Regions from separate parts of the Cedecea neteri genome, predicted to be linked through region 3. Evidence: riboswitches for the same ligand, from Rfam matches in the RefSeq annotation. Region 3 holds a riboswitch; each other region holds the start of a gene.

Region 1 (10,505 bases), 520 kb from region 3:
ACCAGCCGCCAATAAACCCTTCCACGGAGTGCGCCACGTCTGGCTGGGCTGTACCTTCGACGAGGCCGACCGGATCGATTAAGAAAGTGCGGATAATCGACGGATACAGGCTTTTATAATCAAGCACCAGCACTGAGTCATACAGCCCTGGGCGCGAATCCATCACATAGCCGCCGGGGCTTGCCTGAGGTGGAACCTCACCCAGATTGGGGGCGACATAGCCTGCGCGATGCATACGCGGGAAATAAAGGTGGCTGAAAGCCGCTACCGAGCCGCCGTGTTTATCCAGCGGGAGCCCGTTGACCGTCGCCCGCTCCAGCAGGAAAGGCATCAGCTCCGTTTTGTGGAAAATGCGCGTTACCAGCTCGCAGTCTTTGAGATTATAGGTAGCCAGAGCGGGTTTGTTTTCGGCAAAGCGGCGGTCGATCTCATCCATACGATCCCAGGGATTATCAATCGACTTCCCTTCACCGAGAAGTTCACGGGAGACCGTTTCCAGCGAAAACGAAGAGAAATTCCAGAACGCCGATTTTAGCGCTTCGATGCCGTCGATAATCACCCGGCCCGCAAGCTGGGCAAAGAAAACGCCTTGCTTAAAGCCGTGCTCACGCCATTCTAGCAGGCTGTTACCCCTGCCCAGACGAAGCGGAACCTGGTAGCGCTCGGCCATTTTTTGCAGCACGCGCAAGTCAAACTGCACGACGTTCCAGCCGATCAGCACATCGGGATCGTGCTCGGCAAACCAGCTATTCAGCTTCTCCAGCAGCAAAGGGCGGCTGGCGACATATTCCAGCGTAAAGTCCAGGCCAGCAGCATCGCCGTTTTCAGGCCCCAGCATATAGACGTGGCGCTGCCCGCAGCCTTCAAGGCCGATGCAGTACAGCTCGCCGTGTCGATTCGTTTCGATATCCAGCGAGACCCATTTCAACGGCGGGCGGTATTCCGGGGCGGGCTTCAGGCGGGTATCCAGCAGCACGTCGCCCTGAGGATGGCCGCTGAACCAGACTGGCGCGGTAATAAAGCGCTCCATCAGGAAGCGCTCCGGGGGGCGAATATCCGCCTCATAAACCGTCACGCCGCCGTCGCGCAGCAGTTTTTCCAGACGCATTAACTGGCGGTGCTGTTGGCAATACAGGCCCGCCACCGGCTGGCGATGGAAGTCTTTGAGTTCAAGCGGCGTAAGGCGGAACTGGTTTTCACCGGCTAACAGACGCTGCGCCTGGGCTAGCTGCGGCTGGGGAATAAAGGCCACGGATTCCTGAGGCGGCAGGCGCACCTTAAGCGGGCCATCGTCCGTGGCCAGCCAGAAATCGACTTCGGTACCGCGCGGGGTGTCTCGCCAGTGCCTGGTCAGCAGAAACCCCTGACGAGCTTGAGACACGCTGCATTCTCTCTCAGGAAAAGTGTTTCGATTATAGCGCAAACAACCGTTATTTACTGCATTTATATACAGTGTTGTTGGCCTGGCGTGCGAATTGTCCGGAACTTTACCGTCTATTCTTTATTCATAGAAATGAGACCTTGACGCCTGTCACGTTAATTCTGGAGAATCGCCCGCTCGCTCATCGACGGAAAGCCTATGGAATCCTTGCTGGAACACTTTATTACACAGTCAGTGGCATATTCGCTTATCGCGGTGATGCTGGTGGCTTTTCTTGAGTCGCTGGCGCTGGTAGGACTCATCCTGCCGGGCACGGTGATGATGGCCGGACTGGGGGCGTTGATCGGCAGTGGCCAGGTGAACTTTTATTATGCCTGGGGCGCCGGGATCGTCGGCTGTCTGCTGGGCGACTGGATCTCATTCTGGCTTGGGCAGCGTTTCAAAGGGCCGCTGCACCGCTGGTCATTTATGAAGAAGAATAAGGCCCTGCTGGATAAAACCGAACACGCGCTGCATCAGCACAGCATGTTTACGATCCTGGTTGGGCGCTTTGTTGGCCCTACGCGCCCGCTGGTGCCGATGGTTGCAGGCATGCTGGATTTACCGCTGGCCAAGTTTCTGCCGCCGAATATCATCGGTTGCCTGCTCTGGCCGCCGCTCTACTTTTTGCCGGGGATCCTTGCCGGAGCAGCTATAGATATTCCCGCGGATATGAAAAGCGCCAGCTTCAAGTGGCTGCTTTTGGCGGTGGCTTTACTGCTTTGGCTGGCCGTGTGGCTGTGCTGGCGTTGGTATCGCAGCGGTAAGCGTGGCTCAGATCGACTGGCCCGCTATTTACCGCAGGCCCGACTAAACTGGCTGGCTCCGCTTATGCTTGTGGTGGGCATTGGCAGTTTTGTGGCCTTGCTGCAGCATCCCTTGATGCCGGTTTACTGGGACATCCTGCGGAAGGTGCTGTCGCACTAACTACCGATCCCCAACAGCGCGGAGGCGCTTGCCTCCCCGCTAAGCAACGTGCCCGTTTCGCCGTCCCATGCAATGCGCCCGTCTTTTATCACGATGCTGCGGCTGGCAATGCGGGCGGCATCTTCAATGCTGTGAGAGACCATCAGCAGCGCCAGCTGTTGCTCCCGGCACAGCTCGTCGAGCAGCTGCAGCATCTCTTTGCGCAGCGCCGGATCCAGCGCCGAGAAAGGTTCGTCCAGCAGTAAAACGGGCTGCTGACGAACCAGGCAGCGGGCCAGGGCAACGCGCTGCCGCTGGCCGCCGGAAAGCTGAGACGGCAGACGATCCAGCATGTCAGTTAACCCCACGCGTTCCGTTATTTCCTGCAACCGCAGCTTCTGGGCTTCATCAAGTTTCATGCCCGGATGCATGCCCAGGGCGATATTTTGCCGGACGGTCAAATGGCTAAACAGATTATTTTCCTGGAAGAGCATGGAAACCGGGCGAGCTGAAGGCGGTGTCCGGGTGTGATCCACGCCGTCGATGACGATGCTGCCGCTGGCAGGCGCCAGGAATCCGGCGACCAGGCTCAGTAACGTACTTTTTCCCGCCCCACTTGGCCCCAGGATGGCGATTCGTTCCCCCGCCGCAACCTTCAGGGAAAAGCGTATGGGTAAGTGCTGGTACAGCCAGGTTACATCAGTCAGAGTTAGCATCTTGCCCCGGAAGTTTTTCAATCAAGGTAAACAGCAGAAAACAAAGCAGTAGCAGGAGCAGCGCTGTGACCGCGCCGTCCTGGCTGCGGTAAGAGCCGATCTGCTGATACAGCCAGAAGGGTAGCGTGCGGAAGTCTTCATTACCGAACAGCGCCACCACGCCGAAATCGCCAATGGACAGGACGCAGGCAAAGGCCAGCGCCTGGGCTATCGGGCGTTTCAGCGCTTTTAGCTCAATAAATCGCAGGCGATTAAAGCCGCTGATATCCAGCGACTGGCAAAGCTGGGAGTAGCGTTCCGCCACGTCTCGCATGGGGTTTTCGAGCACTTTCAGGGCGTAAGGAATCGCCATCAGCGCATTGGTAAAAATAACAATCGCATCGGCGGATTGCGGCAAGCCCACGGTATTGTTTAGCAGCAAGAAGAAGCCGGTGGCGAGGACGATACCCGGCATCGCCAGAATCAACATGCCGCTAAGTTCAATGGCCTGCCCGGCGAAGCGTTGGTTACGAAGCCGAAGTTCACGCGAGCTCCAAAGCAGCATCAGCGTGAGGATCACGCTGATAAGCCCGGCAGCAATAGCAATGCGCAGTGAAGTCCAGAGCGCGTTCCAGAGCGCAGGCTGCCGCAGCACGCTGCCCATGCTGCCGTTAATCCCATCGACCATTACCGCCAGCAGCGGCGGGAGCAGTAGCAGCAGGGCGAGCAGAATAAGCAGGCCATCGCTAAGTTTTCGGCGCAGAGAATCCTGCGGATCGCGCCAGCCCTGAAGCTGGCTGACGCCGACAGGAATCGCTTTACTTAACTTCTGGCTCAACAACACTAGCCCCAGGCAGCACGCCATTTGTAGCAGCGCCAGCAGCGCCGCTTTGGCCGGATCGTAGTCGTAACTGAGTGCCTGGAAAATGGCCAGTTCGATGGTGGTGGCCTGCGGGCCGCCGCCCAGAGAAAGCACGGTGGCGAAGCTGGCGAAGCAAAGCATAAAAATCAGGGCGCCAACCGGGAGTATTTGTCGACGCAGCCAGGGCCATTCGACGAAACGGAAAAAATGCCAGCCCTGCATCCCCAGCTGTGCCGCCAGCTGGCGCTGTTCAGAAGGGATATTGTTCAGCGCCTGCAGCAGAAGGCGGGTCGCCATCGGCATATTAAAGAAGACGTGCGCCAGCAGAATGCCCTGCAGGCCATAAGGGGAAAAGTGCCATTCAAAGCCCAGCCGGCCACAGAGCGTTGCCAGCCAGCCTTCTCGCCCATAAACGGAAAGAATGCCGAAGACGGCGACCAGCACCGGTAGCACCAGCGTCATGGCGCAAAGCCGCAGCAGCGCCAACCGGCCAGGAAAACGGCGGCGGTAGAGCGCACGGGCTAAAAATATTGCCGGGAAAACGGAAAGTGCGGCGGAAAGAAAGGCCTGCCAGAAGGAGAAACGCAGGACGTGCCAAAGATAGCCGTCCTGTAAGAGGGCAAAGACATCCGTCTGCGGAGCGTTAAGCCAGAGCGCCAGAAAAGCCGCCAGGGCTACCGCCACGACCAGCGTCGCGGCAAATAGCCCTGGATACAGCCAGCCTGGTATTAGTGGCTGACGGCGCGTTGCCATTCATTGATCCATGCTGCGCGCTGGGTGGCTACCTGCTGAGGAGTAAATTCCAGCGTGGTTTGCGGTTTCACCAGGCTGTCGAAGCCAGCCGGTAACGCCACGTTGGTTACCGGATACATCCAGTTGCCGGTAGCAATGGTGTTCTGGAAACCCGGTGTGGCGATGAATTTGATAAATTTCTCGGCGAGTTCAGGCTGTTTGCTGTTCGCCAGCCGGCCCGCGACTTCAACCTGCAGGTAATGCCCTTCGCTGAAATCCGCGGCGGCGTAGTTGTCTTTCTTCTCTTCAATGATGTGGTAGGCCGGGGAGGTGGTATAGCTCAACACCAGGTCGGCTTCCCCTTTGAGGAACAAGCCGTAGGCTTCGCTCCAGCCTTTGGTGACGGTGACGGTTTTTTTCGCCAGCTTTTGCCAGGCTTCCGGGGCTTTATCGCCGTACACTTTTTGCATCCACAGCAGCAGGCCAAGTCCTGGGGTGCTGGTGCGCGGATCCTCGTAAATCACCTTCCATTTTTGGTCGCTTTCAACCAGTTCTTTCAGGCTCTTTGGCGGGTTTTTTAGCTTGTTTTTGTCATAAACGAAAGCAAAGTAGCCGTAATCGTAAGGTACGAAGGTGCTGTTCTTCCAGCCGCCGGGTACCTGAAGAGTGGCGTTTTCGACGTTAGAGGGCGCAAACAGTTTGGTTTGCGTGGCGGCCTCTACCAGGTTGTTGTCCAGCCCCAGCACGACATCTGCTTTGCTGTTCTTGCCTTCCATGCGCACGCGGTTTAGCAAAGAAACGCCGTCTTCCAGCGCCACAAATTTCAGCTCGCAGTTACAGTCGGCCTCAAAGGCTTTCTTCACCGCCGGGCCAGGGCCCCAGTCGGCGGCGAATGAGTCGTAGGTGTAGACGGTTAATACAGGTTTAGCGAAAACGGGCATGGCGGCGAGCGCCAGCAGCGGCAGAAACTTTTTGAACACTTTGCACCTCAGTAAAAGGGGGCAAAGGAATTGAGTTGAGTGTCTCAAATCCCTTCGCCGGCGTTATCCGGATCAGGTTCGACGGGTATTATCTCAGCGCGGACAAACTGTCCTGGCACCCCGTTGAGCAGGGAGGATTCTACTGATTTCCTTTGGGTTACGGAAGTCATGTTACGAAAGCGTTATGGGCCCGGTGGGGCAAACCAGGCGGACTTGAAATCAAACCAGCCTAGCGTGTTCATCCGCACCCCGCGCATACTGCGTTGGCCTTCAATGCGCAACCAGTGGTGAATCAATGGGATAACATCATTGCGCTCCAGCATTTGCTTGCACCATTCCGGCAGGGCCAGCGTTTTGCTGTGCCAGCGACGGGCATCGCCCTGCCAGTCGCCAGGGATGCATTTTTGAATCAGTGGGACTTCGTAAAGCTGGGCAAACAGGGAGTATTCCAGCGGCATGGTGAAATTCACGCTGTTCAGCCAGATATCGCTCTCGGCCTCGCCCTGATGCCATTCAGCATAGTCTATCTCCTGTACAACCAGCTTCACGCCCTGTTCCGCCAGTAATTCGGTCATGATGCTACTGATCACCCGGTGCTCGACGTGGTCACGGTAGTAGGTGAGCGTAATGCTCTCAAGTCCAGCAGGTTTAGGGAGCAATGGCCCGGGCCTCGAATGGTGCCAGCGCGGGAGCAATCCATAAGCCGGGAACCAGTATTGCTGATACTGCTCGGTAGCGCGGTAGATAAGGTTAACCGGGGAGAGGATATGCCCAATCCACTGGCGCACGTCTTCATTGATGCCCAGGCTGGATCGGCTGTCGAACAGCAGGTAGTAGCAGCCTTCTTCCGGGCGGCTTTCCACGGCTTTTTCGCTGTCCGGCATGCCCTGGAGTTGCACGCCGCAGCTGGACTCCTCGCCAACTTCCGGCAATACCCAAAAGTTGACCTCGTCAATGAGCGCCCGGAAGCCAAAGTAATCATCAAACGCGTGGATCTTTAGCTGGTTACGATTGTTTCTCGCGACGGAATAGGGGCCTGTGCCGATAGGCTGGCTGGCGAAATTTGTCATCGTTGTCCATTCTCGCGGCAGGATCATGGCGTTGACGCTGCCCAGCAGCCACGGCAGCCAGTCATCCGGCTGGCTAAGGTGAATATCCAGCGTCCAGAGCGTCGGTGAAGTGATTTGCGTGATATGAGCAAAAAGCGGCAGGGCGTTGATGCGCTGTAGGGAAGAGATAATATCCAGCATGTCCAACTCACGCCCATGGTGAAAATGGATGCCGGGGCGCAGGAAGAAACGCCAGCGTAAAGGGGATATTTGTTGCCAATGGTGAGCAATATCCGCTTCGAGTTCCCCATTTTCCTCATTTATACGCGTCAGGCCGCTAAAAATCTGGCGGGCAATGTGGGTTTCGGAGCGCCTAAGCGCCGAGCCGGGCAGCAGATTCAGCAGCGGCCGATAGTAAAGGACACGCAGAATGTGTCGACCCTGGCGAAAGCTGCGGCCAAGATGAGAAATGAGCATCTGGCGGACAGCGGCTTTATCGCCGACGATTTGGACTAGCTGATCGATGCGATCCTGCTCCAACAGATCTTCCGCCCGCTGCTGCTGAAGCGCCAGCCCGGTATAGAGGAAAGTGAGCTGCGAGCGCTTGCCTCGTCCGGCTTCCGCCTGCCAGCTAAGCCAGCCTTTTTCCTGCATAGCATTAAGCAGCGTACGCATATGGCGGCGGGAACAGCTCAGCAAATCCGCTAAATCATTCAGCGTGGTTTCCTGAGGTTTGCCTTCGCAGCATTGCCACAGGCGGATGAATTGTTGTTGCAGGCGAGACGAAGACATAAAAGAGGAACTCCTGGCGGAAACTCATCAATTTAACTTTCCCTATATTACGCCAATAATCATCCTCGATGAAGCGAGGAGGTGTTTATGAAGCGGTCATCACCTGCGAAGTTTTTCCAACAGTACTTTGCCGCAACACAGTTTGTTTGCTCTGGATGGCTGGCTCGCCTGACGGTGGAGCAAAGACTAAGGATGCTCGAAGACTTGATGCAGTGGGAGGTTACAACCCCGATGCCCGAGAACGCCAACGCGCCGACTCATGTGTGACTGAGTATTGGTGCTTTTCACCGGCCAGCAGCTGTTTACTGCTGGCTTTTTTCGTTTAATCTTTACGCATTTAACAAATACCTCGGACTACATCTCCTTTTAAGGACATTCCATGCTCTGGTTTTTGACCCGCGCACGCCGTTTTAACCCTGTATACGCCGCCTTTATGGCCGTCTCTTTTATGATTGGCGTGGCCGGGGCGCTACAAGCTCCGACGCTTAGCCTCTTTTTAACTCGAGAAGTCGAAGTGAGGCCGTTTTGGGTAGGTTTGTTTTATACCGTGAATGCGATTGCCGGGATTGGCGTCAGTTTGCTGCTGGCCAAAAGGTCGGACAGTCGGGGCGACCGGCGCAGGCTGATTATGGTGTGCTGCGTGATGGCGGTGGCAAACAGCGTTCTTTTTGCCTTCAATCGTCATTATCTGACGCTGATTACGCTTGGCGTGATGTTTGCTTCGGTAGCCAATACAGCAATGCCGCAGATCTTTGCCCTGGCGCGTGAATACGCCGATCGTTCCGCCCGTGAAGTCGTGATGTTTAGCTCGATCATGCGTGCGCAACTTTCTTTGGCGTGGGTTATCGGGCCGCCGCTCTCTTTTATGCTGGCGCTGAAATACGGCTTTACCACAATGTTCCTTATCGCTGCCGGAATATTTGTCATTTCACTGGCGCTGATTATTTTCGCGTTGCCGTCCGTGCCGAGAGTTGAACAGCCCGCAGAGGTGGCGATAACGCAGGTCAGCGGCTGGAAAGACAGCAATGTACGGATGCTGTTTATCGCCTCAATGCTGATGTGGACCTGCAACACCATGTACATCATCGATATGCCGCTGTGGATAAGCCAGGATCTCGGGCTGCCGGATGAGCTGGCGGGATTATTAATGGGCACGGCGGCAGGACTGGAGATCCCCGCGATGATCCTCGCTGGCTACTACGTGAAGCGCTTTGGAAAACGTAACATGATGGTCGCGGCCGTGGCTGCGGGTGTCCTGTTTTATGTCGGGCTGACCCTGTTTCACTCTAAAGCGGCGCTGGTGGTCTTACAGTTGTTCAATGCGGTGTTTATCGGGATCATCGCCGGGATAGGTATGCTGTGGTTCCAGGATTTGATGCCGGGAAGGCCCGGTTCTGCGACGACGTTATTCACCAACAGTATTTCAACGGGCGTGATTCTGGCCGGGATACTGCAAGGGGCGCTGGCAGAAGGTTTTGGTCACTATTCCGTTTACTGGCTGATGGCGGCGCTTGCGGTGGTCGCGCTGTTCCTGACTAGCCGGGTTAAGAACGTTTAAGAGTTTCCCCTCTCATGGGTGAGAGGGGAAAATGTACTACCGCATAAATGCCGGCAGTTTTTGCTCGTAGCCAGAAATAGCGGCTTCGTGCTGCAGCGTCAGGCCGATGCTGTCCAGGCCGTTCAACATGCAGTGACGGCGGAAGCTATCCAGCTCAAAGGTATAACGCTTCTCGCCCGCCTGAACCGTCTGGGCTTCCAGGTCGACGACAAACTTAATGCCAGGCTGGGCGTCGACCAGTTTGAACAACTCATCCACCTGCTCATCGCTCAAGATAACCGGCAACAGCTGGTTATTAAACGAGTTGCCGTAGAAAATGTCCGCAAAGCTTGGCGCAATCACCACTTTGAAACCGTAGTCGGTTAATGCCCACGGGGCGTGCTCGCGAGATGAACCGCAGCCGAAGTTTTCGCGCGCCAGCAGAATTGAGGCACCTTTAAATTCCGGGTAGTTCAGCACGAATTCCGGGTTAGGGACTTGTCCTGCATCGTCCAGAAAACGCCAGTCGTTAAACAGATGTGCGCCAAAACCGGTACGGGTGACCTTCTGCAAAAACTGCTTCGGGATAATGGCATCGGTATCGACGTTCGCCGCATCCAGCGGAACGACCAGGCCGGTATGTTGGATAAATTTCTCTGCCATGGTGGTTCCTCTTATTTCAGTGTACGAATATCGGCGAAATGACCGGAAACGGCGGCTGCGGCTGCCATCGCCGGGCTGACCAGGTGAGTACGCCCACCGCGGCCCTGACGGCCTTCAAAGTTACGGTTGCTGGTGGAGGCGCAACGCTCGCCAGGATTCAGGCGGTCGTTGTTCATGGCCAGGCACATGGAGCAACCCGGCAAACGCCACTCAAAACCGGCTTCGATAAAGATCTTATCCAGCCCTTCAGACTCGGCCTGAGCTTTTACCGGTCCGGAGCCTGGCACAACCATAGCTAACACGCCAGGCGCGACTTTGCGGCCTTTGGCGACTTCAGCTGCTGCACGCAGGTCTTCGATACGTGAGTTGGTGCAGGAGCCGATAAATACTTTATCAATAGCCACTTCGGTCAGCGGGATACCTGGTTTCAGGCCCATGTAAGCCAGCGCTTTTTCTGCCGATGCACGCTCAACCGGATCGCTGAAAGATTCTGGGTTAGGGATATTGTCGGTAACAGAAATCACCTGGCCTGGGTTGGTTCCCCAGGTCACTTGCGGAGCAATGTCGGCGGCGTCTAAGGTGACGATAGTGTCAAATTTCGCGCCTTCGTCGGTGTTGAAGGTTTTCCAGTACTCGACGGCTTCATCCCAGTCAGCCCCTTTTGGCGCATGCAGACGGCCTTTTACATATTCGAAGGTGGTTTCATCCGGCGCAACAATCCCGGCTTTTGCCCCCATTTCGATAGCCATGTTGCACAGCGTCATGCGACCTTCCATGCTCAGCGCACGAATAGCATCGCCGCAGAATTCAACCACGTGACCGGTGCCGCCTGCGCTGCCGGTTTTGCCGATGATGGCAAGCACGATATC
Region 2 (10,505 bases), 2.0 Mb from region 3:
CAGTGAGGAGTTGCAATGTCATCGTTAACACAGGCCCACAGTCGGCCAAAGAAACTGCCCGTTACCGTGCTGTCCGGTTTTTTGGGCGCCGGAAAAACTACTTTGCTGAACCATATTTTAAATAACCGGGAAGGGCGGCGGGTGGCGGTGATCGTCAACGACATGTCCGAGGTGAATATTGACGCCGCACTGGTGCGTGAGGGTGGTTCCAGTCTGACGCGCACCGATGAAAAACTGGTGGAGATGAGCAACGGCTGTATTTGCTGCACGCTGCGTGAAGATCTGCTGGTGGAAATCAGCCAGCTTGCCCGGGAAGGGCGTTTTGATAACCTGGTCATCGAATCTACCGGTATTTCCGAACCGCTGCCCGTGGCGGAAACATTCACTTTCGTGGATGACAAGGGCGAAAGCCTCTCCGATATCGCCCGGCTCGACACCATGGTGACGGTGGTGGACGGCTTTAACTTCCTTCGGGATTATGAATCCTACGACAGCATTCAGTCTCGCGGCGAATCCATGGGCGAAGAGGACGAACGTACCGTGGTCGACCTGCTGATTGACCAGATAGAGTTTTGCGACGTTCTAGTTCTCAACAAAACCGATCTGATCGGCGACGCAGAGAAACGCCGCCTGATGTCCGTCCTGCACTCCCTTAACCCACGGGCAAAAATCATCACTTCGGCGTTTAGCCAGGTGAGCCTGGACCAGGTTCTGGATACCGGGCTGTTTGACTTCGATGCTGCAGCCCAGGCGCCCGGCTGGCTAAAAGAGCTACGCGGGGAGCATACGCCGGAAACTGAAGAATACGGCATTCGTAATTTTGTTTTTCGCGCCCGACGCCCCTTCCACCCGGCGCGTTTCCAGATGGTGACCGACGGCGGGCTTAAAGGCGTTATTCGCTCTAAAGGGTTTTTCTGGCTGGCGAGTCGCCCTCATCATGCCGGATCCTGGTCCCACGCGGGCGGCGTGATGCGCCAGGGGCTGGCAGGGATGTGGTGGGCCAGCATTCCCCGTGAACAGTGGCCGCAGGATGCCGAAAGCCTCCGGCACATTTTAAAGCACTGGGAAGACGGCATCGGCGATGCGCGCCAGGAGATTGTTTTCATCGGCATTGATATGGATGAGGCGAGTCTGCGCGAGAAGCTGGAGTATGCCTTACTCACCGATGCCGAAATGGCCGAAGGCCCTAAAGCCTGGGCCCGGTATTACGATCCGATTGATGCCTGGTTTGACTGACTGAATGCCCGGCTGCCCGTTGGCAGGCGGCCGGGCCATCTGGCTTAGTGCAGCTCTACGGCGTAGTCATCCACCGGGGTGATTTTCTTGATCAGCTTGTTATCAAACAGGAACTGCTCATAGGCCTGGTAGCGGGCGCGGTCGAGTTTGGCCGGGTCGGCAGCAAACAGCGGCAGGCTTGCCTGCCAGGCCTGCTTATTCAGCTCGGTATTCAGTTCCGCATGGGCTTTGGCAAAAGCCTGCCAGGTTTCCTGCGGATGCGCCTGCAGGTACTCGTTGCCTTTTTTCAGCGCGGCGAAGAATTTTTTGATCTTCGCTTCATTCGCCGTTTTGCGATTCGCCACAAAAATCAGCTCATCGTAGGCCGGGACGCCGTAGTCCTCGACGTTAAACACCACCGGGGGCTTACCCTGAAGCTTCAGCTCGAGCGCTTCGATATTGCGGTAGCCGCCGATCACCGCATCCACCTGGCCCGCCAGCAGGGCACTGGTGAGCTGGAAGTTGACGTTGATGAGCTTCATTTCTTCCGGTTTGACGTGCTCATGCTCAAGCATGGTGGCAAGCGTCGCCTGCTCGATACCGCTGACGGAATAGCCGATTTTTTTGCCTTTGAGATCCGCCGGAGATTTAATGTTTTGATCCAGCGTCATCACGGTGTTCAGCGGGGTGTTAATCAGCGTCCCGACGCGCACCAGCGGTAGACCCTGATCGGCAAAGAAATGCAGCTGCGGCTGGTAGGTAATCGCCAGATCTGCCTGCCCGGCGGCAACCAGGCGCGGCGGCAGAGCAGGGTCAGACGGGGGAACAATCTTCACGTCCAGCCCCTCGGCCTTAAAAGCGCCAATTTGTTCTGCCACCATAATCGGCGCGTGATCGGGGTTAATGTACCAGTCCAGCACCAGGGTCAGCTTTTCGGCGGCTGAGGCCTGAGCGGCAAAGGCGGCGGTGAGCAGCAGGCCACACAGCGTTTTTTTCATCTTCTTAATTCCTTCATTAAGGCGGTTATTCGTTGTTTTCAGGCGACCAGACAATCAGCCGCCGCAGCAGGGCATCGACCGCCAGCCAGAGCAGAACGGTCATCAGGACTAAAATAAACAGCGCGGCAAAGCAGACATCGGTTTGCATGCGGGCGTTGGCGTTGAGCATCACGTAGCCCAGCCCTTCGGCAGAACCCACCCATTCGCCAATAATTGCCCCGATGGGGGCGACGGCGGCGGCCATGCGCAGCCCCGAGCCAAAAGCAGGCAGCGCCGCCATCAGTCGGACGTGCCTCAGCTGCGCCCAGCGTGAAGCCCCCATCGTGCGAGCCAAATCCAGATAGTCGTTATTCACCCGGCGCAGACCGTCAAAGAACGACGACACCACCGGGAAGAAAATCACCAGCACCGCCATCGCCACTTTGGCGCTCATGCCAAAACCGAACCACAGCACCAGCAGCGGCGCCAGGGCAAAGACCGGGATCGCCTGGCTGGTGAGTACCAGCGGCATCAGCCAGCGCTGGAGGCGGGGGGAAAACATCATGCCCAGCGCCAGGCCTGCACCCAGCAGTACGCCCAGAATTAGTCCGCTGATAATCTCTAAGGCTGTGACCAGCGTGTGCCAGGCGAGATAATCGCGGCCATCCCATAAAGCCAGCGCTACCGAAGCGGGAGAGGGCAGAAGAAAGGCGGGAATATTGCCGAGGGTAAGCAGGTACCAAAGCAGCAGCAGCCCGGCAAAAACGGTCAGCCCACGGCGCAGGCGGGTAGCATGAGTGTCTGACGTCGGCTTCATTCGGCGGCCCTCATTAACTGCTGCAGCAGCCCGGCCTGGCTTTGGAGCAGATCCACATCGTCCGGCGCGCGGGGCGGTTGCCCGGCAATAACATGCGTATCGTCAATGCCAGCAGGCCAGCGGGAGAGCACCAGCAGGCGATGGCTGAGCCGACAGGCTTCCATCGGATCGTGGGTGATCAGCAGCACGGTATTTTTCGCCAGCAGCCTGGCCGCCAGATCCTGAATGGCCGTGCGGGTAATGGCATCCAGCGCCGAAAACGGTTCATCCATCAGCACTATCGGGCGCTTTTCGTAAAGCGTTCTGGCGATGGCGGCACGTTGCCTCATCCCGCCCGAAAGCGAAGCTGGCAGGGCTTTGGCATAGCCAGCCAGCCCGACCTGTTCAATCAAATGCTCCGTCCATTGCCTGTCGACTGTTTCACCACGCAGGCGAGCACCGAGGGCCACGTTCTGCTCAATGCTGAGCCACGGGTAGAGCAAATCTTTCTGCCCCATCCAGGCGATGCGCCCGGCAACCGGCAGCCCATCGCTACAGGTCACGCTTCCTGCACTGGCCTGCGACAGCCCGGCGATAATCTTTAGCAGGCTGGTTTTACCGGCTCCGCTCGCGCCCAATAGCGCCACGAAGCTGCCGCCGGGAATATCAAAATTCAACCGCTCAAAAATGGTCTGCTGACCAAAGCGCAGGCTGAGATCGCGCACCTGAATGCCCGGCGAAGTCGCGCTGTCGATCATGAGGCATTCAGCCCCATCTGCCAGAACGCGGACTCAAGCTGCGTCGCGGTGGTAAAAATCTGCGATAGCTCCGGGAAACGGCTTTCCGCGCCACGCTGCTGACCTACCGTTTCGAGCAGTTGCACAGCGGCCTGCACGCCGATGAGGTAGCCCTCATCGCCGTAGTTACGGATCCAGTTCGCGTAGGGATTGCCTGCCATCACCGTGTCGGGGCTATGCAGCAGGCCAAGGCCGATTTCTGCATATCCGGCCACGCAGGGCAGCAGCGCCGCCAGAAGATCGAGCGCGTCGCCTGAATGGCCAATATCCAGCACGTAGCGGGTGTAGTTCATGGTTTCCGGGGCTTCCGCCTCGGCCGCCATTTGCGTTTCATCCAGCCCCCAGCTTTGACAGTAAGCCACATGGAGTGGCAGCTCGGAGACAATGGCATTCAGCGAAGCGGTCGCGGTGCGCATCTCCGGCAGAGTGCGGAGCTTGCTCACCAGCAGGGCGTAGGCGCGGGCAAAGTGAATCAGGAAAAGATAATCCTGAGTCAGATAGCGCTGAAATGCGGCTTTAGGCAACGTGCCGGCGGCAAGCTGCTGTAGAAAAGGGTGAGCGACGTAATCCTGCCAGTGCTGGCCAGCCTGCTCGCGCAGTCGTCCGTAAAGACCATTTTCGAAAAGTGGGGTGTACATGGGACCTCCTGGGTAAATGGAGATCCGGGCGCGCAGAGGTATGAACAGACAATAACAGAGCTGTGATTGCCGACCGTCCCTTCGCTGGCATGACCCAGATCAGGTTCAAAGGGTTCGGCTTGCGCCATCTCAGCCCATACAGGACACCCCTCGGAGGTGCCTGTTATACGACATTTACTTTTTGATTACAATCGCCGGGCAGCGTCGTTGCCCCCACTGAAACCGACGATCCGTTTAGTGCGGTATCGCAATATTTTGCTGGCACCCGGGGTGGGAATTTTGTCACTGTAGGCCAGTTACCTCCGAGTCTAAGGACGATATCCGATGAAAAAGATTGGCTTTCTCTCGTTTGGCCACTGGTCGCCTGCCGCCCAGTCCGGCACGCGCTCCGCGGCGGATACGCTGCTGCAGTCCATCGACCTGGCCGTTGCCGCCGAAGAGCTTGGCGCGGACGGGGCTTACTTCCGCGTGCACCATTTTGCTCGCCAGCTAAGCTCGCCTTTCCCCCTGCTGGCAGCAATCGGGGCGAAAACCAAACGCATTGAAATCGGCACCGGTGTGATCGACATGCGCTATGAAAACCCGCTTTACATGGTAGAGGATGCGGGCGCGGCGGATTTGATATCCGGTGGCCGCCTGCAGCTTGGGATCAGCCGTGGCTCGCCGGAACAGGTGATCGACGGCTGGCGCTATTTTGGTTATGTGCCCGGCGAAGGCGAAACCGAGTCTGACATGGCGCGTCGTCATACCGAAGTGTTCCTCGAGGCGCTGAAAGGGGAAGGTTTTGCCGAGCCGAATCCGCAGCCAATGTTTCCTAATCCGCCGGGGCTGCTGCGTCTGGAGCCGTTTTCGGCCGGGCTGCGGGAGCGCATCTGGTGGGGGGCAAGCTCCAACGCGACCTCTGTTTGGGCAGCGCAGTTAGGAATGAATCTGCAAAGCTCCACGCTGAAAACCGATGAAACCGGCGAGCCGTTCCATATCCAGCAGGCGAAGCAAATCCGCGCTTATCGGGCCGCGTGGAAAGAAGCGGGCCATACGCGTGAACCGCGCGTTTCCGTCAGCCGCAGCATCTTCGCGTTAATGGACCAGCGCGACCGCAACTACTTCGGCGGCAGCGGTAAAGAAGGCGACCAGGTTGGCTACATCGAGCCACAAACCCGGGCCATTTTCGGCCGCAGCTATGCCGCTGAACCGGAACTGCTCATTAAGCAACTGGCGCAGGATGAAGCGATTGCTGAAGCCGACACGCTGCTGTTAACCGTGCCAAACCAGCTGGGCGTGGATTATAACGCGCACGTGATCGAATCTATTCTGAAGCACGTTGCACCGGAGTTGGGCTGGCGCTAAAGGGCATCGGGGCTGAAAAAAGTGCAAACACTTGGCTCTTCATTCAGCCCTGCATAATCCGTAGTATATTGTGAGTATTCATGGTTATCAGGTGCTCTTCATGTCTTACTCCATCGGCGAATTTGCCCGGCTGTGCGGGATAAACGCCACCACGCTTCGTGCCTGGCAGCGTCGCTATGGCCTGCTCAAGCCAATGCGAACCGATGGCGGTCATCGGCAGTACAGCGATGAAGATATCCAGCAGGCGCTTAACATCCTCGACTGGGTGAAAAAAGGGGTGCCGGTCAGCCAGGTGAAGCCGCTGCTGGCCCGGCCTGAAGCACGTCGGGCGAACAACTGGTTGGGCCTGCAGGAAAGTATGCTCCAGCGGCTCAATGAGGGAAAAATCGAATCCCTTCGCCAGCTTATCCACGATGCAGGCCGGGAATATCCGCGCGCGGAACTGGTGACGGAAGTTTTACGCCCGCTGCGCAGTAAAGTCTCGGCCAACGTACCGGCGATCATGACCCTGCGCGAGATCCTCGACGGCATCATTATCGCCTACACGTCGTTTTGCCTCGAAGGGGATAAAAGAGCGCCCGGTGACAACTGCCTGATTACCGGCTGGCATCTGAGCGATCCCTGCGAAATCTGGCTGGAAGCGCTCAGGCGAACCGGCCAGGGGCACCGTATCGACGTGCTTCCCGTGCCGCCAGCCGTTCTGGCCCCGGAAATCTTTCCTGACCGAAAATGGCTGCTGGTCACCTCTGGTAAGCTGACGGCGGCACGTAAAAAGCAGCTTGAACTCTGGCAGCAGCAGGGCGCTACGCTCGAGATCATTCCCCTCTAGGTTCGTTTTCCCCCTCCACAACATGCTCATCAAATGACCTGCTGAAAACACGGCGGGTCGATATTTGCTGTCAAAAAATAAAATTTCCGCATTACCTTTCTGCTTCTAGTGCATTGAAATAATTGTCTTTTTAAAAATATCACATTCTAAACTTGGACAAATTTAAGTATTTGTGCAAGTTTTAATTATACAACAACGCCAGATGCTTCACCGCGAGGGTGAAATTCATGGGCACAACGCCAACCGCCATTCATCGCTTTATTGATTATTACGCCGGGTTGGACAAGCAGCCGCCCTCGGCGCTGGCCGGGCTTTACGCCGCCGAGGCCATACTCATCGATCCGTTTGGCGAACATCACGGGCTAGCTGAGATCCAACGCTACTTCGCTCATCTGCTGGCCAGAGTGACGTCCTGCCGTTTTGTTATAGATCCCCCGCTATGTGACGAGGCGCGTTTTGCCGTCAGTTGGACAATGCACTGGTCTCACCCGAAGATTGCCGGAGGTGAAGGGCTGTCCTTGCCTGGCTGTTCGATCGTTGATCTCGAGAATGACCTGATCGTTCGCCAGCGCGACTATTACGATGCCGGAGAAATGCTGTATGAACATCTGCCCCTGCTGGGGTGGGCGGTTCGCAGCGTGAAAAGCAGGGTGCGCCCATGATGACTGTCCTCATTACGGGCGCAAGCTCCGGCATCGGTAGCGGGCTGGCAAAATCCTGGGCCGATGAGGGGCATCGCGTCATTGCCTGTGGCAGAGATGCGGCTCGGTTGGCCACGTTGCAGCAGCACAGCTCAAACATCGCGGTACGTCAGTTCGATATGACCGACCGGGATGCCAGCCGTGAGGCGCTGGCCGACTGCCGGGCCGATCTGGTTATCCTCTGCGCGGGAACCTGTGAGTATCTGGATAACGGTCGGGTGGATGCCGCGCTGGTTGAGCGGGTGATGACGACCAATTTTCTTGGGCCGGTCAACTGCCTGGCCGCCCTTCAGCCACAGCTTGTTGCCGGCAACCGCGTGGTGCTGGTCAGCTCGATGGCCCACTGGTTGCCTTTTCCACGGGCAGAGGCCTATGGCGCTTCCAAAGCCGCGCTGACCTGGTTTGCCAACAGCCTGCGCCTGGACTGGGAGCCGAAAGGAATTGCCGTCACGGTGGTCTCACCGGGCTTTGTGGACACGCCGCTAACTCAAAAAAACGACTTTTCCATGCCTGGCCGGGTGAGCGTCGATGATGCGGTGAAAGCGATTCGCCGTGGCCTGGACAAAGGCAAAGATGAGATAGCTTTCCCGACGGGTTTCGGCCTGGTGATGCGCCTGTTGGCGGGGTTACCTGCAGGTCTACAGCGCCTTTTTTTGCGCAGGATGGTTCGATCATGAACATCGCTATTATCGGCAGTGGCATCGCCGGGCTGACCTGCGCCTGGCGACTCGCCGGACACCATCAGGTGACCCTTTTTGAAGCAGAGTCCAGCGTGGGAGGGCATACCGCCACGGTGGATGTGGCTACGCCACAGGGCACCTACGCCATCGACACCGGGTTTATTGTCTACAACGACCGGACTTATCCGCGTTTTATGGGCCTGCTGAGCGAGCTTGGCATTCGTGGGCAAAAGACGCAGATGAGTTTTTCGGTGCATAATCCGCAAAGCGGGCTGGAATATAACGGCCACACATTTAGCTCGTTGTTCGCCCAGCGTCGAAACCTGATTAACCCGGCATTTTGGGGGCTGCTAAAAGAGATAGTCCGTTTTAACCGGCAGGCAAAAGCCGCGTTGATGGGAGAGGTTGATCCCGAGGCGACATTGCAGGACTTCCTTGCTCAGCAACAGTTCAATGCCTTTTTTGCTCGCCACTACATTTTGCCCATGGGGGCCGCTATCTGGTCCTCGTCGCTGGAAGAGATGCGCCGTTTTCCTCTGGCGCTGTTTCTGCGCTTCTTTGAGCACCACGGCCTGCTGGATATCACCCAGCGCCCCCAGTGGTATGTGGTCCCTGGTGGTTCACGGGAATACATCCGGGCGATGCTGGCTCAGCTGGGCGAAAGGCTGACCGTGCATCTCAACACCCCGGTGCAGCGGGTTATCCGTCATCACGACGGTGTTAACATCGAGCTGGAACACTCAAGCCAGGCGTTCGATCAGGTGATTTTTGCCTGCCACTCTGCTCAGGCGATGGCGATGATTGAAAATCCCACTCAGGCTGAACGTGAAGTGTTGGGTGATATTGGCTGGCAGCGTAACGAAGTGGTATTGCACAGCGATCGCCGCTGGTTGCCGGAACGAGAACGCGCCTGGGCAAGCTGGAACTACCGCCTCAGTTCGCAGGAACGGGCCAGCGCCTGCGTCACTTACAACATGAACATTCTGCAGGGGTTGCCGAAAGAAGCCCCGCTGTTTTGCGTGACGCTTAACCCGGACACGCCCATCGAGCCCCGCTTCGTCTGGCAGCGCTTTGTCTACGAGCATCCACTCTTTAACCCGCAAAGCTGGCGCGCACAGGCGCGTCGCGGCGAGATAAACGGCCACCAGCGAAGCTGGTTCTGCGGTGCCTATTGGTACAACGGTTTTCATGAAGACGGCGTGCACAGTGCGCTGGATGTGGTGCAAGGCATTGCGGCCGGAGGAGGGCAATAACATGAACAGTTGCCTTTATGAGGGGATCTTGCGCCACCGCCGCCTTCAGCCTAAAACGCACCACTTTACCTACCGCGTGTTTATGGCCTGGCTTGATTTAGACGAGCTTGATGCGCTGCCGGGAATTGGCATCCGCCGTAACCGTTTCGCCGCTGCCGCTTTTCACGATGCGGATTACCCGCTGGGTGTACCGCTCAAAGAGAAAGTTCTGGCGCGGCTGAAAGACCTGACGGGGGAGCAGCCTGAAGGGCCAGTCATGCTTCTGACCCAGCTACGCTACTACGGGTTCCACTTTAATCCGGTCAACTTTTACTACTGCTATGACGGCGACAACGCCCTGCGCTGGGTTCTTGCCGAGGTGCGTAATACTCCCTGGAACGAGCGCCATTACTATGCTGTCGATGGGCAGACGTCACGTCCGATTGAAAAAGCCTTCCACGTCTCGCCGTTCAACCCGATGGACATGGTGTACCACTGGCGTTTTAACCCTCCCGGCAAAACGCTGCATATGCATATTGAAAATCATCAGGCCTCGAAAGTGTTTGATGCCACGCTGTTGCTGCGCCGCCAGCCCCTGACGCGCAAAAATCTGACGTCCATGCTGCTGCGTTTCCCGGCCATGACGTTAAAAACTGCGGTCGCCATTTACTGGCAGGCGCTGCGGCTGTGGCTCAAACGTGTGCCTGTTTACAATCATCCGGCTAGCAGGAGTGAACGTTCATGACCAATTCCGCCTATGCGCTTGAACCCGATGTGCCGCGCAGCGTCCGTATCGCACGCTGGCTGCTGTTTCGCTTGTTGAGCGGCATAGAACAAGGGTCTGTCACCGTGCGAGAAGGATCGCAGACCTTCCATTTCGGCGATGCAGCCGCCTCACTTAGCGCCGGGGTGCAGGTTATCTCCCCGAGGGTTTACTGGCGAGTGCTCACCGGCGGGAGCCTGGCGGCCGCCGAAGCGTGGATGGACGGTGACTGGGAGACCGAAGAGCTAACCCCGTTGCTGCAAATTCTTGCGCTAAACGGGCGTGTACTGGGGCGGCTGGAAAACGGTTTCCGCCTGCTGGGTAAACCCGTGGAACGCCTTCGTCACTGGACGCGGCGTAATCACCGGGAGCAGGCGCGGGAAAACATCGCCGCACATTATGATTTGGGCAATACCTTTTACTCGCTATTTCTCGATCAAGAGCTGCTCTACTCCAGCGCGCTGTTTGCCTCTGAGGAGCAGGATCTTGTTCAGGCCCAGCGTGCAAAAATGGCGCGCCTGTGTGAACAG
Region 3 (10,505 bases):
AGACGATCCTCATGGATCACCTTTGAGGCCAGATCCAGCTGTTGCTCTCGCAGTAAGGTGAGATCCATCTCTTGCTACCTTAAGCCTGGTGGTATTGCGCGGACAGGCGATGTACTGCTTCCACAAAGACGCCAGCATGCTCTGGCGGAACGTCCTGGTGAATACCATGCCCAAGGTTGAAGACGTGCCCTTCTCCCTGCCCGAAACCAGCCAGGATCGTAGCAACTTCTTCTTCAATGCGTGCAGGCTGAGCGTAAAGCATGGAAGGGTCCATGTTGCCCTGCAGCGCGACTTTATGGCCTACGCGACGGCGAGCATCTGCGATGTCCGTTGTCCAGTCGAGGCCCAGCGCGTCACAGCCGGTTTCCGCCATCGCTTCAAGCCACTGCCCGCCGCCTTTGGTGAACAGCGTCACCGGCACACGGCGGCCATCGTTTTCACGCAGCAGGCCATCGACGATTTTGTGCATGTAGTAGAGCGAGAATTCTTTGTAATCACGGCCGCTCAGCACGCCGCCCCAGGTATCAAAGATCATCACCGACTGCGCACCCGCGCGGATTTGCGCGTTCAGGTACAGCGTCACGCTCTGCGCCAACTTATCCAGCAGCAGGTGCAGTGCTTTCGGATCGGCAAACATCATTTTCTTGATCACGGTGAAGGCTTTGCTGCTGCCGCCTTCCACCATATAAGTGGCCAGCGTCCACGGACTGCCGGAGAAGCCAATCAGCGGCACTTCGCCCTTCAGTTCACGGCGAATGGTGCGCACCGCGTTCATCACGTATGCCAGCTCGCCCTCCGGATCGGGAATCGGCAGCTTTTGAACGTCGGCCAGGCTTTGAATCGGGGAGCTAAAGCGCGGGCCTTCCCCGGCTTCAAAGTACAGCCCAAGCCCCATCGCATCCGGGATGGTCAGAATGTCCGAGAAGAGGATCGCCGCATCCAGCGCATAACGGCGCAGCGGTTGCAGGGTAACTTCGCAGGCCAGCTCGGCATTTTTGCACAGCGACATAAAGTCACCCGCCTGAGCGCGCGTCGCCTTATATTCCGGTAAATAACGCCCTGCCTGGCGCATCATCCACACCGGGGTGACATCTACCGGCAAGCGCTGCAGCGCGCGCAGGTAACGATCGTTCTTCAGTTCAGTCATGTTTACCTTTCCTTTAGCTGTATCGCCGCAGTCTATCATTCATAGTCCGCGCGACACAGGGCGACGGTATCTTCAATTAAGCGGCGCGCCACGGTGCCCGGCGGCGGTAACAGCGGCAACTGGTCATAGCGATACCAGCCCGCATCCAGCAGCTCTTTCGGGTCAATCTTGATTTCACCACTGTGATAATCCGCCATGAATGCAGTCATCAGTGACTGCGGGAACGGCCAGGGCTGGGAAGTTACGTAGCGCAGGTTTTTCACCTGAATGCTGCTCTCTTCCATGACTTCGCGAGCCACCGCCTGCTCCAGTGTTTCGCCCACTTCGACAAACCCAGCCAGCACGGTGTAGACGCCGTTGCGGTGGCGCGTGTGCTGAGCCAGCAAGATATGATCTTCCTTACGGATAGCGACAATAATGCAGGGGGCGATTTGCGGGTAATAGCGTTCGCGACAGTGCCCGCAGAGCATCGCCCATTCGTTTTTGCTGAAGTGCATTTCATGCCCACAGTAACCGCAATACTTATGCGAGCGATAAAACTCTGCCAGTTGGACGCCGCGCCCGGCCAGTTGGAACAGGCCCACATCGCGATCCAGGAGCTGGCGCAGCGAGCCCATGTCCGAGCGGCGATTTTCGCGAATCAACCAGACGGGCTCACCTTCCCACTCACCGATATCCAGAGCGCGGCTGCCTATGAGCTGAAATTCTGCCGCGCTGCCGTGAGGTAAGTCACCCTGCGGCAACCATATTTTTTGCTCATGGCTGACTATCCACCAACCATGATCTAAGTTTTGAATAACACGTTCCATAACCTGGTGCACATCCCCGTGTTCACTGATATAAACAATTAGTTTTTACTTTTTTGGGTTAGTTTGCGTTCAATCTTTTAACTCACGGAGTCTCAATCATGCTGAACCAGTTAGCCAATCTGACTGAGCGCGTTGGTGGTAGTAATGAGTTAGTTGACCATTGGCTGCAGGCCCGTAAGCACCTGTTGGTCGCCTATTACAACATGGTCGGGATCAAGCCTAACAAGGAATCGCACACCGCGCTCGACGAAAAAGCGTTAGACAATTTTTGCCACGGCCTGGTGGATTACCTCTCTTCCGGTCATTTCAGTATCTACGAGCGAATCATCAGCAACCTGGAAGGCAGCAGTCCGCTGCTAAGCGCAGCCCAGCTTTACCCTCAACTGGAAGCTAACACCCAGCAAATCATGGACCTCTACGATTCCCATCTGGAAAACGCCATCGACCGCGACAGCTGGGTCGAGTTTCAGCAGGCGCTGTCGGAGATTGGCGAGTGCCTGGAGTCCCGCTTCACCCTTGAGGATAAGCTAGTCCTCCTGGCTATTGATAACAACCTTGACGGCAGCGCCAGCGATCCTGCCGGGCTGGCAAGTCCAGCTTGAGTTGTTAGCTATTAACGAGTAATTTACAACTTTCCCGCCGCAAGGTGGGATCATTCTTGTCGGAGTGCCGAGTGCGTTATGCACCGGCTGAGACCGTTAATTCGGGATCCGCGGAACCTGATCAGGTTAGAACCTGCGAAGGGAACAAGAGTAATTCTGTCTTTGGGTACACCCGTTCTCGGGCGGCCCATATCCATTACTCCTTCCGTTGTCCTGACAAGCCATATCCTGACTAAACCTGGAATGAGCTATGTCTGCATCTGAAAAAAAACCTGGCCGCCGCGAACAACGCGCCGCCGCCCAACACTTTATCAACACGCTTGAAGGCACCGCCTTCCCTAACTCCAGACGCATCTATCTGACCGGATCACGCGAAGATATCCGCATCCCGATGCGCGAAATCCAGCTCAGCCCAACGCTCACCGGTGGGAGCCAGGATGCCCCGCAATATCAGCCGAACGACGCTGTCCCCGTCTACGATACTTCCGGCCCCTATGGCGATCCCGACATCGCCATAAACGTGTTACACGGGCTAAATCCCCTACGCAGCGCCTGGATTGCCGACCGAGGCGACAGCGAAACGCTGGATGAACGCAGCTCCGCTTACACAAAAGCGCGTCTTGCCGACGACGGCCTGGACGAATTGCGCTTTGAAACTCAGTCCAAACCTCGCCGGGCAATAGCAGGACAATGCGTCACCCAGTTGCATTACGCCCGCAAAGGCCTTGTCACCCCGGAGATGGAATTCATCGCCATTCGTGAAAATATGGGGCGCGAGCGCATTCGTGATGCTGTCCTGCGCCACCAGCATCCCGGTGAAGGGTTTGGGGCCCGCCTGCCGGAAAACATCACGCCGGAGTTTGTCCGGGATGAAGTCGCCGCCGGGCGAGCGATTATTCCCGCCAATATCAACCACCCTGAATCAGAGCCGATGATTATCGGCCGCAATTTCCTGGTGAAGGTCAATGCCAATATCGGCAACTCGGCGGTCACGTCTTCTATTGAAGAGGAGGTGGAGAAGCTGGTGTGGGCCACCCGCTGGGGGGCAGACACGGTGATGGACCTTTCAACCGGCCGCTATATTCACGAAACGCGGGAATGGATCCTGCGTAACAGCCCGGTGCCCATCGGCACAGTCCCCATCTACCAGGCACTGGAGAAAGCGAACGGTATCGCCGAAGACCTGAGCTGGGAGATGTTCCGTGACACGCTGCTGGAGCAGGCAGAGCAAGGCGTGGATTACTTCACCATTCATGCGGGCGTGCTGCTTCGCTATGTCCCGATGACCGCGAAGCGCCTGACCGGAATTGTGTCACGCGGGGGATCAATTATGGCGAAGTGGTGCCTGTCCCATCATCAGGAAAACTTCCTGTATCAGCACTTCCGTGAAATTTGCGAAATCTGCGCCGCCTATGACGTTTCCCTTTCCCTGGGCGATGGCTTACGTCCGGGCTCCATCCAGGATGCCAACGACGAAGCTCAGTTTGCCGAACTGCATACGCTGGGCGAGTTGACCAAAATTGCCTGGGAGTACGATGTCCAGGTGATGATTGAAGGCCCGGGGCATGTGCCGATGCAGATGATTCGCCGCAACATGACCGAAGAACTGGAGCATTGTCACGAAGCACCTTTCTACACCCTTGGTCCGCTCACGACCGATATCGCGCCGGGATATGACCACTTCACCTCCGGCATTGGCGCCGCCATGATTGGCTGGTTTGGTTGTGCGATGCTTTGCTACGTCACGCCGAAAGAGCACCTCGGCCTGCCGAACAAAGAGGACGTTAAGCAGGGGCTGATCACTTACAAGATTGCCGCTCACGCCGCGGACCTGGCCAAAGGGCATCCGGGCGCGCAAATACGCGACAACGCGATGTCCAAAGCACGCTTTGAATTCCGCTGGGAAGATCAGTTCAACCTGGCGCTCGACCCCTTCACCGCCCGCGCTTACCACGATGAAACCCTGCCGCAGGAATCCGGCAAAGTCGCGCATTTCTGTTCCATGTGCGGCCCGAAGTTTTGCTCTATGAAGATCACCCAGGAAGTGCGCGATTACGCTGCCAAACAGGCGAGGGATGCTGGCATGGAAGATATGTCCCAACACTTCCGCGCCCGGGGCGGTGAAATTTATCTCAGACAAGAGGAAGCATAATGTCCAGACTCATTTTCCCAGCCACGTCACGCAGGCTGGGCCTTTATCCAGTCGTCGACAGCGTGGAGTGGATCGAACGCCTCCTCGGGGCGGGCGTCAAAACCATCCAGCTCCGCATTAAAGATAAACGCGATGCAGACGTTGAAGCTGACGTCATCGCCGCCATTGCGCTGGGCGAACGCTACAACGCCCGCCTGTTCATCAACGACTACTGGCGACTGGCCATCAAACACGGCGCCTACGGCGTACATCTCGGCCAGGAAGATATGGATGTCGCCAATCTGGCGGCGATAAGCGAAGCCGGGCTTCGGCTGGGGCTTTCAACCCACGACAACATGGAAATGGATCGCGCCTTAAGCGCTAACCCGTCCTACATTGCGCTGGGCCATGTCTTCCCTACCCAAACCAAGCAAATGCCCTCCTCCCCGCAGGGGCTGAATAAGCTGGCAGAACATATCCAGACGCTGGGTGATTATTCCACTGTCGCCATCGGCGGGATAAGCATCAATCGTGTGCCTGCCGTGTTAGCTACCGGCGTGGGCAGCGTCGCCGTCGTCAGCGCCATTACGCAGGCTCCCGACTGGCGAGCGGCCACGAGGCAATTACTCGACCTGGCAGGAACTGGCGATGAATGACGCGGATTTTATGCGCTACAGCCGCCAGCTGCTGCTGGAAGACGTGGCGATTGAAGGGCAGGAAAAACTGCTGTCCAGCACGGCGCTGGTCGTCGGTCTGGGCGGCTTAGGTTCACCTGCCGCGCTGTATCTCGCCGCCGCTGGCGTAGGCAAGCTTATCGTCGCGGACGATGACAAGGTGCATATCAGCAATCTCCAGCGCCAAATCCTGTTCACTTCAGAAGATATTGAGCGCCCGAAATCTTCGGCGGCCCACCAGCATTTGCAGCGCCTTAACCCAGGCGTAAAAATTGTTTCGCTGACAGAGAGGCTGACGGGGGATTCTTTGACAGAAGCCGTGCACGAAGCCGACGTGGTGCTGGACTGTAGCGACAATATGGCAACCCGCCAGGCGGTTAACGCCGCCTGCGTGGCCGGGAATACGCCGCTTATCACCGCCAGCGCCGTCGGTTTTGGCGGCCAGATGATGGTCCTGACACCGCCCTGGGGGCATGGCTGCTACCGCTGCGTCTGGCCTGACGAGAGTGAACCTGAACGCAACTGCCGCACCTCCGGCGTCATCGGCCCGGTCGTGGGCGTGATGGGTACCCTCCAGGCACTGGAAGCCATCAAATTGCTGACCGGTATGGCACCGGCTACTGGCGAGCTGCGTCTGTTTGACGCCCGGCAGCACAGCTGGCGCACGCTAATGATGCAAAAATCAGCCACCTGCCCGGTCTGCGGAGGCCACGATGCGCATTCAGTTTAACGATGAACCTCTGGAATGTACGGCTGGCCTGACGCTCGCAGCCCTTCTGGCCCAGCTTGATCAGGGCAAAACTGGCGCGGCGCTCGCCGTTAATCAAACCATTATCCCGCGCGACCAGTGGAGCAATCATCTGCTGCGCGAGGGCGATATCATTCTGCTGTTTCAGGCAATTGCCGGGGGCTGACATGTTACAGATTGCCGATAAAACCTTTTCCTCTCGCCTGTTCACCGGCACCGGAAAATTCTCCTCCAGCCAGATGATGATCGACGCGATTCGTACTTCTGGCTCACAGCTTGTCACCATGGCAATGAAACGCGTGGATTTACGTGGCCATAGCGATGATATTCTTCTGCCGCTACAGCAGGCGGGCGTGCATCTGCTGCCCAATACTTCCGGGGCAAAAACGGCAGAAGAAGCTATTTTTGCAGCCCAGCTTGCCCGCGAAGCGCTGGGAACAAACTGGGTTAAGCTGGAAATTCATCCTGATGCCCGCTATTTACTTCCTGACCCGATTGAAACGCTGAAGGCCGCCGAAACGCTGGTCAAACAAGGATTTGTGGTGCTGCCTTACTGCGGCGCCGACCCCGTGCTCTGCAAACGCCTCGAGGAAGCTGGCTGTGCGGCCGTGATGCCGCTCGGCGCGCCCATCGGTTCAAATCAGGGTTTGCAAACCCGCGCGCTGCTGGAAATCATCATTGAGCAATCCCGCGTGCCGGTTGTTGTCGATGCGGGGATCGGTGCCCCAAGCCATGCGGCCGAAGCCTTAGAGATGGGCGCTTCTGCCGTGCTGGTCAATACCGCCATAGCGGTCGCCCGTGATCCGGTGCAAATGGCTCAGGCGTTCCGTCTGGCCGTGGAAGCTGGAAGCCTTGCGGCACAGGCCGGGTTAGGCTCTCGCCACCAGCAGGCGCAGGCCTCCAGCCCGCTGACCAGTTTCCTGCAGTTTAGCGAGGAGAATGCCTGATGGCGGAAACCTTTACCGACCGCTGGCGGCAGTTGGACTGGGACGATATCACTCTGAGCATTAACGGTAAGACGGCGGCGGACGTCGAACGGGCAATTCACTCGCCCCGCCTGACGCGCGAGGACTTGATGGCTTTGCTCTCCCCCGCCGCCAGCCGCTACCTCGAGCCTCTTGCCCAGCGGGCGCAGCAGCTTACGCGCCAGCGCTTCGGCAACACCGTCAGTTTTTACGTGCCGCTCTATCTCTCTAACCTGTGCGCCAACGACTGCACCTATTGCGGTTTTTCCATGAGTAATAAGCTGAAACGCAAAACGCTGGATGAAGCGGAGATTGAACGGGAATGTGCAGCTATTCGTGAGCTGGGGTTCGAACATCTTTTGCTGGTGACCGGCGAACACCAGACCAAAGTCGGCATGGATTATTTCCGCCAGCATCTGCCGGCTATCCGCAGCCGCTTTAGTTCGCTGCACATGGAAGTCCAGCCGCTGGACGAGCATGAGTATGCCGAACTCAAAACCCTCGGGCTTGATGGCGTGATGGTGTACCAGGAAACCTATCACCCGGCGACCTACGCCCAGCACCACCTGAAGGGCAACAAGCAGGATTTCTTCTGGCGACTGGAAACACCCGACAGGCTGGGACGCGCGGGCATTGATAAAATCGGCCTCGGCGCGCTGATTGGGCTGTCGGACAGCTGGCGCACCGATTGTTTTATGGTGGCTGAACATTTGCTCTGGCTACAGCAGCGCTACTGGCAAAGCCGCTATTCCATCTCCTTCCCACGCCTGCGCCCGTGCACCGGCGGCGTAGAACCAGCCTCAATCATGACTGAACAGCAACTGGTACAGGTGATCTGCGCATTCCGCCTGCTTGCGCCGGACGTGGAACTGTCGCTTTCAACCAGAGAATCACCGTGGTTCCGCGACCACGTGATCCCGCTGGCGATAAACAACGTCAGCGCGTTTTCGAAAACACAGCCCGGCGGCTATGCCGATAACCATCCAGAACTTGAGCAGTTTGCTCCTCACGATGGCCGAACGCCTCAGGAAGTGGCCGCCGTGCTCCGCCAGTCAGGTTTGCAGCCTGTCTGGAAGGACTGGGATCACTTTTTGGGAAGGAACGCGCAACCCTGATGTAACACACGGCAAGCGGAAGGATAGGTCTCGACGTTTACCGTAAGAACGCCACCAGGATGTTGCCGCTTCCCTGCCGTTCAAATACTGTCCTCCGGTCAGCATAGATGACTGACCGGAGCGGCAGCAAACGCTTCCTCACGCCGCTCCGCCTTCTCAACTGCCGTCTTGATTCTTAGAGAAAAAGCAAAAATGTAACCGGTTTCAGTTTTCTGTGGTTTCTTTTGTGATACCTGACACACAATCGGGTTAAAGCGGTTGTTGCCTCCCCCTCTGACGGATAAATATCTCTGTATCCTTCGGACATTGAGAGCGAACTATGAAAAATATCGTGTTGTGTTGTGCTGCAGGTATGTCGACCAGCATTCTGGTTCAACGTATGGTTGATGCCGCACAAAAGAAAGGCATCGAGGTCTCTATCAAAGCTGTGCCTGTGGCAGAGTTTAAAGAGAATATCGAACGCGCCGACATCGTTCTGCTTGGTCCGCAGGTGAAATATGAGCAGGCCAAACTTCAGGCCCTTGCCGATCCTCTGGGTAAAAAAGTCGCCGTTATCGACATGATGGATTACGGTTTGATGAAAGGCGACGTGGTGCTTGATAAAGCCCTGAAAATGATGGAGTAAGATGTGGAAGATTTAGAGTCAATTATTATGGAACTGCTGGTCAATGCCGGCAGCGCACGTAGCCAGGCCCTGACTGCTCTGCAGCTGGCACGTAAAGGTGACTTTGAGGGTGCCGAGAAGGCAATGGAAGAGTCACACGAATTCGTGAAACACGCCCATAAAATCCAGACCCAACTGATTGGCCTGGATGAAGGCTCCGGCAAACTGCCGGTAAACCTGATTACCGTTCACTCTCAGGATCACCTGATGAACGCGATGGTCATTCAGGATCTGGCCACCGATATGATTGAGCTTTACCGCCGCCTGCCGCTGGTGAAATAAGTTCGCTCAGCCTGACCAGACAAAATGTCCGCATTGCGGGCATTTTGTTTTTCATCTACGTCTACTGCTAAAAGTCGAGATCTGCCTTTCGCCTTGTTTTGTGGCATAACACTGCATAAAGCCTTGAGCTGCATCGACAGAGATTACTATGCCCGCCATCCCACTGCCTTTTTACACGTTAACCGTTCTCCTTCTTCTACTGTTGAAGATCCTGTTTTCCAGGCATGCGGAATACCGTAATGCGGCGATATTCCTCTCGGGATGTGCAATCCTGATCCTGATGTCGGCGCTACGGTGGACGTTTGATGCCGTCATTCTGCGCCAGCTCCAGTCTCTTGCTGCGATTGCACTTCCGCCACTGGCCTGGTACTGCTTCGCCAGCCTGCCCAGGCAGCGCGGTGGGCCAAAAATCGCAGCCTACTGGCTTGCCCCTCTTTCAGCGCTGATCGTGAATCTCGCGGCGCCAGCGATGACGGATATCGCATTGATGTTCTTGTTTATCGGATATGGCTCTGCCTTGATCAAAATATCCCACCTGGGCGTTGATAGCTTTATTTTCAGTCGGTTAAGTGATGCTAACATCACTGCATCGACGGCTTTTTTCGCAGGTTGTTTCCTTTGTTTTTCCGGCCTGGTTGATTTAGCCATAGCGGTAGATTTTCGTTTTTTTGGAGGCATGCAGGCTCCGATATTAGTGGCGCTATCCCAGACGCTGCTACTTCCGTTTATCGGTATGGCTGTTGTATTTAAGGGCAAAGTCGCGCCTCCGCCAAAGATGCCTGATGCTCAGAAAGAAGCAGTGCAGGAGCATAATGACGAGGAGTTGACGGCGCTATACCATCATATTGAGAAAACCCTCTTAGAAGATAAGTTGTTTCTTGATCCTGACATTACGCTCAGCCTCATCGGAAAAGCATCAGGGATAGCGCCACGACAGCTTTCACGTGCCATAAATCAGATCTGCGGCTGCAATGTCTCTCAGTGGGTCAACGGGTTTCGCGTCAGGCACGCTCAGGCACTGCTGCGCAATACCGGCGTCCCGGTGACCCAAATCATGCTGGACTCAGGTTTCTCAACAAAATCTCACTTCAATAAAGAGTTTGCCCGCCTTAGTGGGTCAACCCCGACGGACTTCCGGCGTTTAGCGGGTGAAAATCCAGTGCCTGATTAACAAATTCGCCGATTTCACGACCAAGAGAAGCATGGATGGCTGCTCTGCTAATGGAGCCACCATCCATACAGACAATGCCTTCTCCCGGGTTTGCTTGCTCAATAAGTTCGGTAGCCCCTGGCTTACATAATTGCATAAAGCTGAAGTGCGTCGCCCCTGGTACGCTAACATCCCGACGCTGTTTTTGAGGAATATAA

What was found. Region 3 has a riboswitch for thiamine pyrophosphate ahead of thiC (phosphomethylpyrimidine synthase ThiC). Riboswitches for the same ligand answer to the same signal wherever they lie in the genome.
Region 1: another riboswitch for thiamine pyrophosphate. It lies ahead of thiB (thiamine ABC transporter substrate binding subunit); the one in region 3 lies ahead of thiC (phosphomethylpyrimidine synthase ThiC).
Region 2: another riboswitch for thiamine pyrophosphate. It lies ahead of LH86_RS18535 (TenA family protein); the one in region 3 lies ahead of thiC (phosphomethylpyrimidine synthase ThiC).

Annotation. Positions count from the first base shown of each region.
Region 1 covers NZ_CP009459.1:1,852,473-1,862,977, forward strand. The annotation lists gene polB (DNA polymerase II) at 1-1,381, opposite strand, end outside; gene LH86_RS08790 (DedA family protein) at 1,580-2,347, shown strand; gene thiQ (thiamine ABC transporter ATP-binding protein ThiQ) at 2,344-3,042, opposite strand; gene thiP (thiamine/thiamine pyrophosphate ABC transporter permease ThiP) at 3,026-4,636, opposite strand; gene thiB (thiamine ABC transporter substrate binding subunit) at 4,612-5,595, opposite strand; TPP riboswitch at 5,627-5,728, opposite strand; gene sgrR (HTH-type transcriptional regulator SgrR) at 5,778-7,436, opposite strand; gene sgrT (glucose uptake inhibitor SgrT) at 7,524-7,703, shown strand; gene LH86_RS08820 (sugar efflux transporter) at 7,816-8,994, shown strand; gene leuD (3-isopropylmalate dehydratase small subunit) at 9,031-9,636, opposite strand; gene leuC (3-isopropylmalate dehydratase large subunit) at 9,648-10,505, opposite strand, start outside.
Region 2 covers NZ_CP009459.1:3,952,579-3,963,083, reverse strand. The annotation lists gene zigA (zinc metallochaperone GTPase ZigA) at 16-1,236, shown strand; gene LH86_RS18550 (ABC transporter substrate-binding protein) at 1,281-2,213, opposite strand; gene LH86_RS18545 (ABC transporter permease) at 2,239-3,009, opposite strand; gene LH86_RS18540 (ABC transporter ATP-binding protein) at 3,006-3,746, opposite strand; gene LH86_RS18535 (TenA family protein) at 3,743-4,423, opposite strand; TPP riboswitch at 4,483-4,584, opposite strand; gene LH86_RS18530 (LLM class flavin-dependent oxidoreductase) at 4,748-5,770, shown strand; gene LH86_RS18525 (MerR family transcriptional regulator) at 5,871-6,599, shown strand; gene LH86_RS18520 (nuclear transport factor 2 family protein) at 6,827-7,261, shown strand; gene LH86_RS18515 (SDR family NAD(P)-dependent oxidoreductase) at 7,258-7,977, shown strand; gene LH86_RS18510 (NAD(P)/FAD-dependent oxidoreductase) at 7,974-9,233, shown strand; gene LH86_RS18505 (DUF1365 domain-containing protein) at 9,235-9,957, shown strand; gene LH86_RS18500 (SAM-dependent methyltransferase) at 9,954-10,505, shown strand, end outside.
Region 3 covers NZ_CP009459.1:1,336,117-1,346,621, reverse strand. The annotation lists gene nfi (deoxyribonuclease V) at 1-68, opposite strand, end outside; gene hemE (uroporphyrinogen decarboxylase) at 80-1,147, opposite strand; gene nudC (NAD(+) diphosphatase) at 1,183-1,956, opposite strand; gene LH86_RS06325 (Rsd/AlgQ family anti-sigma factor) at 2,055-2,558, shown strand; TPP riboswitch at 2,609-2,719, shown strand; gene thiC (phosphomethylpyrimidine synthase ThiC) at 2,809-4,710, shown strand; gene thiE (thiamine phosphate synthase) at 4,710-5,345, shown strand; gene LH86_RS06310 (HesA/MoeB/ThiF family protein) at 5,338-6,093, shown strand; gene thiS (sulfur carrier protein ThiS) at 6,077-6,277, shown strand; gene thiG (thiazole synthase) at 6,279-7,058, shown strand; gene thiH (2-iminoacetate synthase ThiH) at 7,058-8,191, shown strand; gene LH86_RS06290 (PTS sugar transporter subunit IIB) at 8,511-8,816, shown strand; gene LH86_RS06285 (PTS lactose/cellobiose transporter subunit IIA) at 8,820-9,137, shown strand; gene LH86_RS06280 (helix-turn-helix domain-containing protein) at 9,286-10,308, shown strand; gene LH86_RS06275 (alpha/beta hydrolase family protein) at 10,247-10,505, opposite strand, start outside.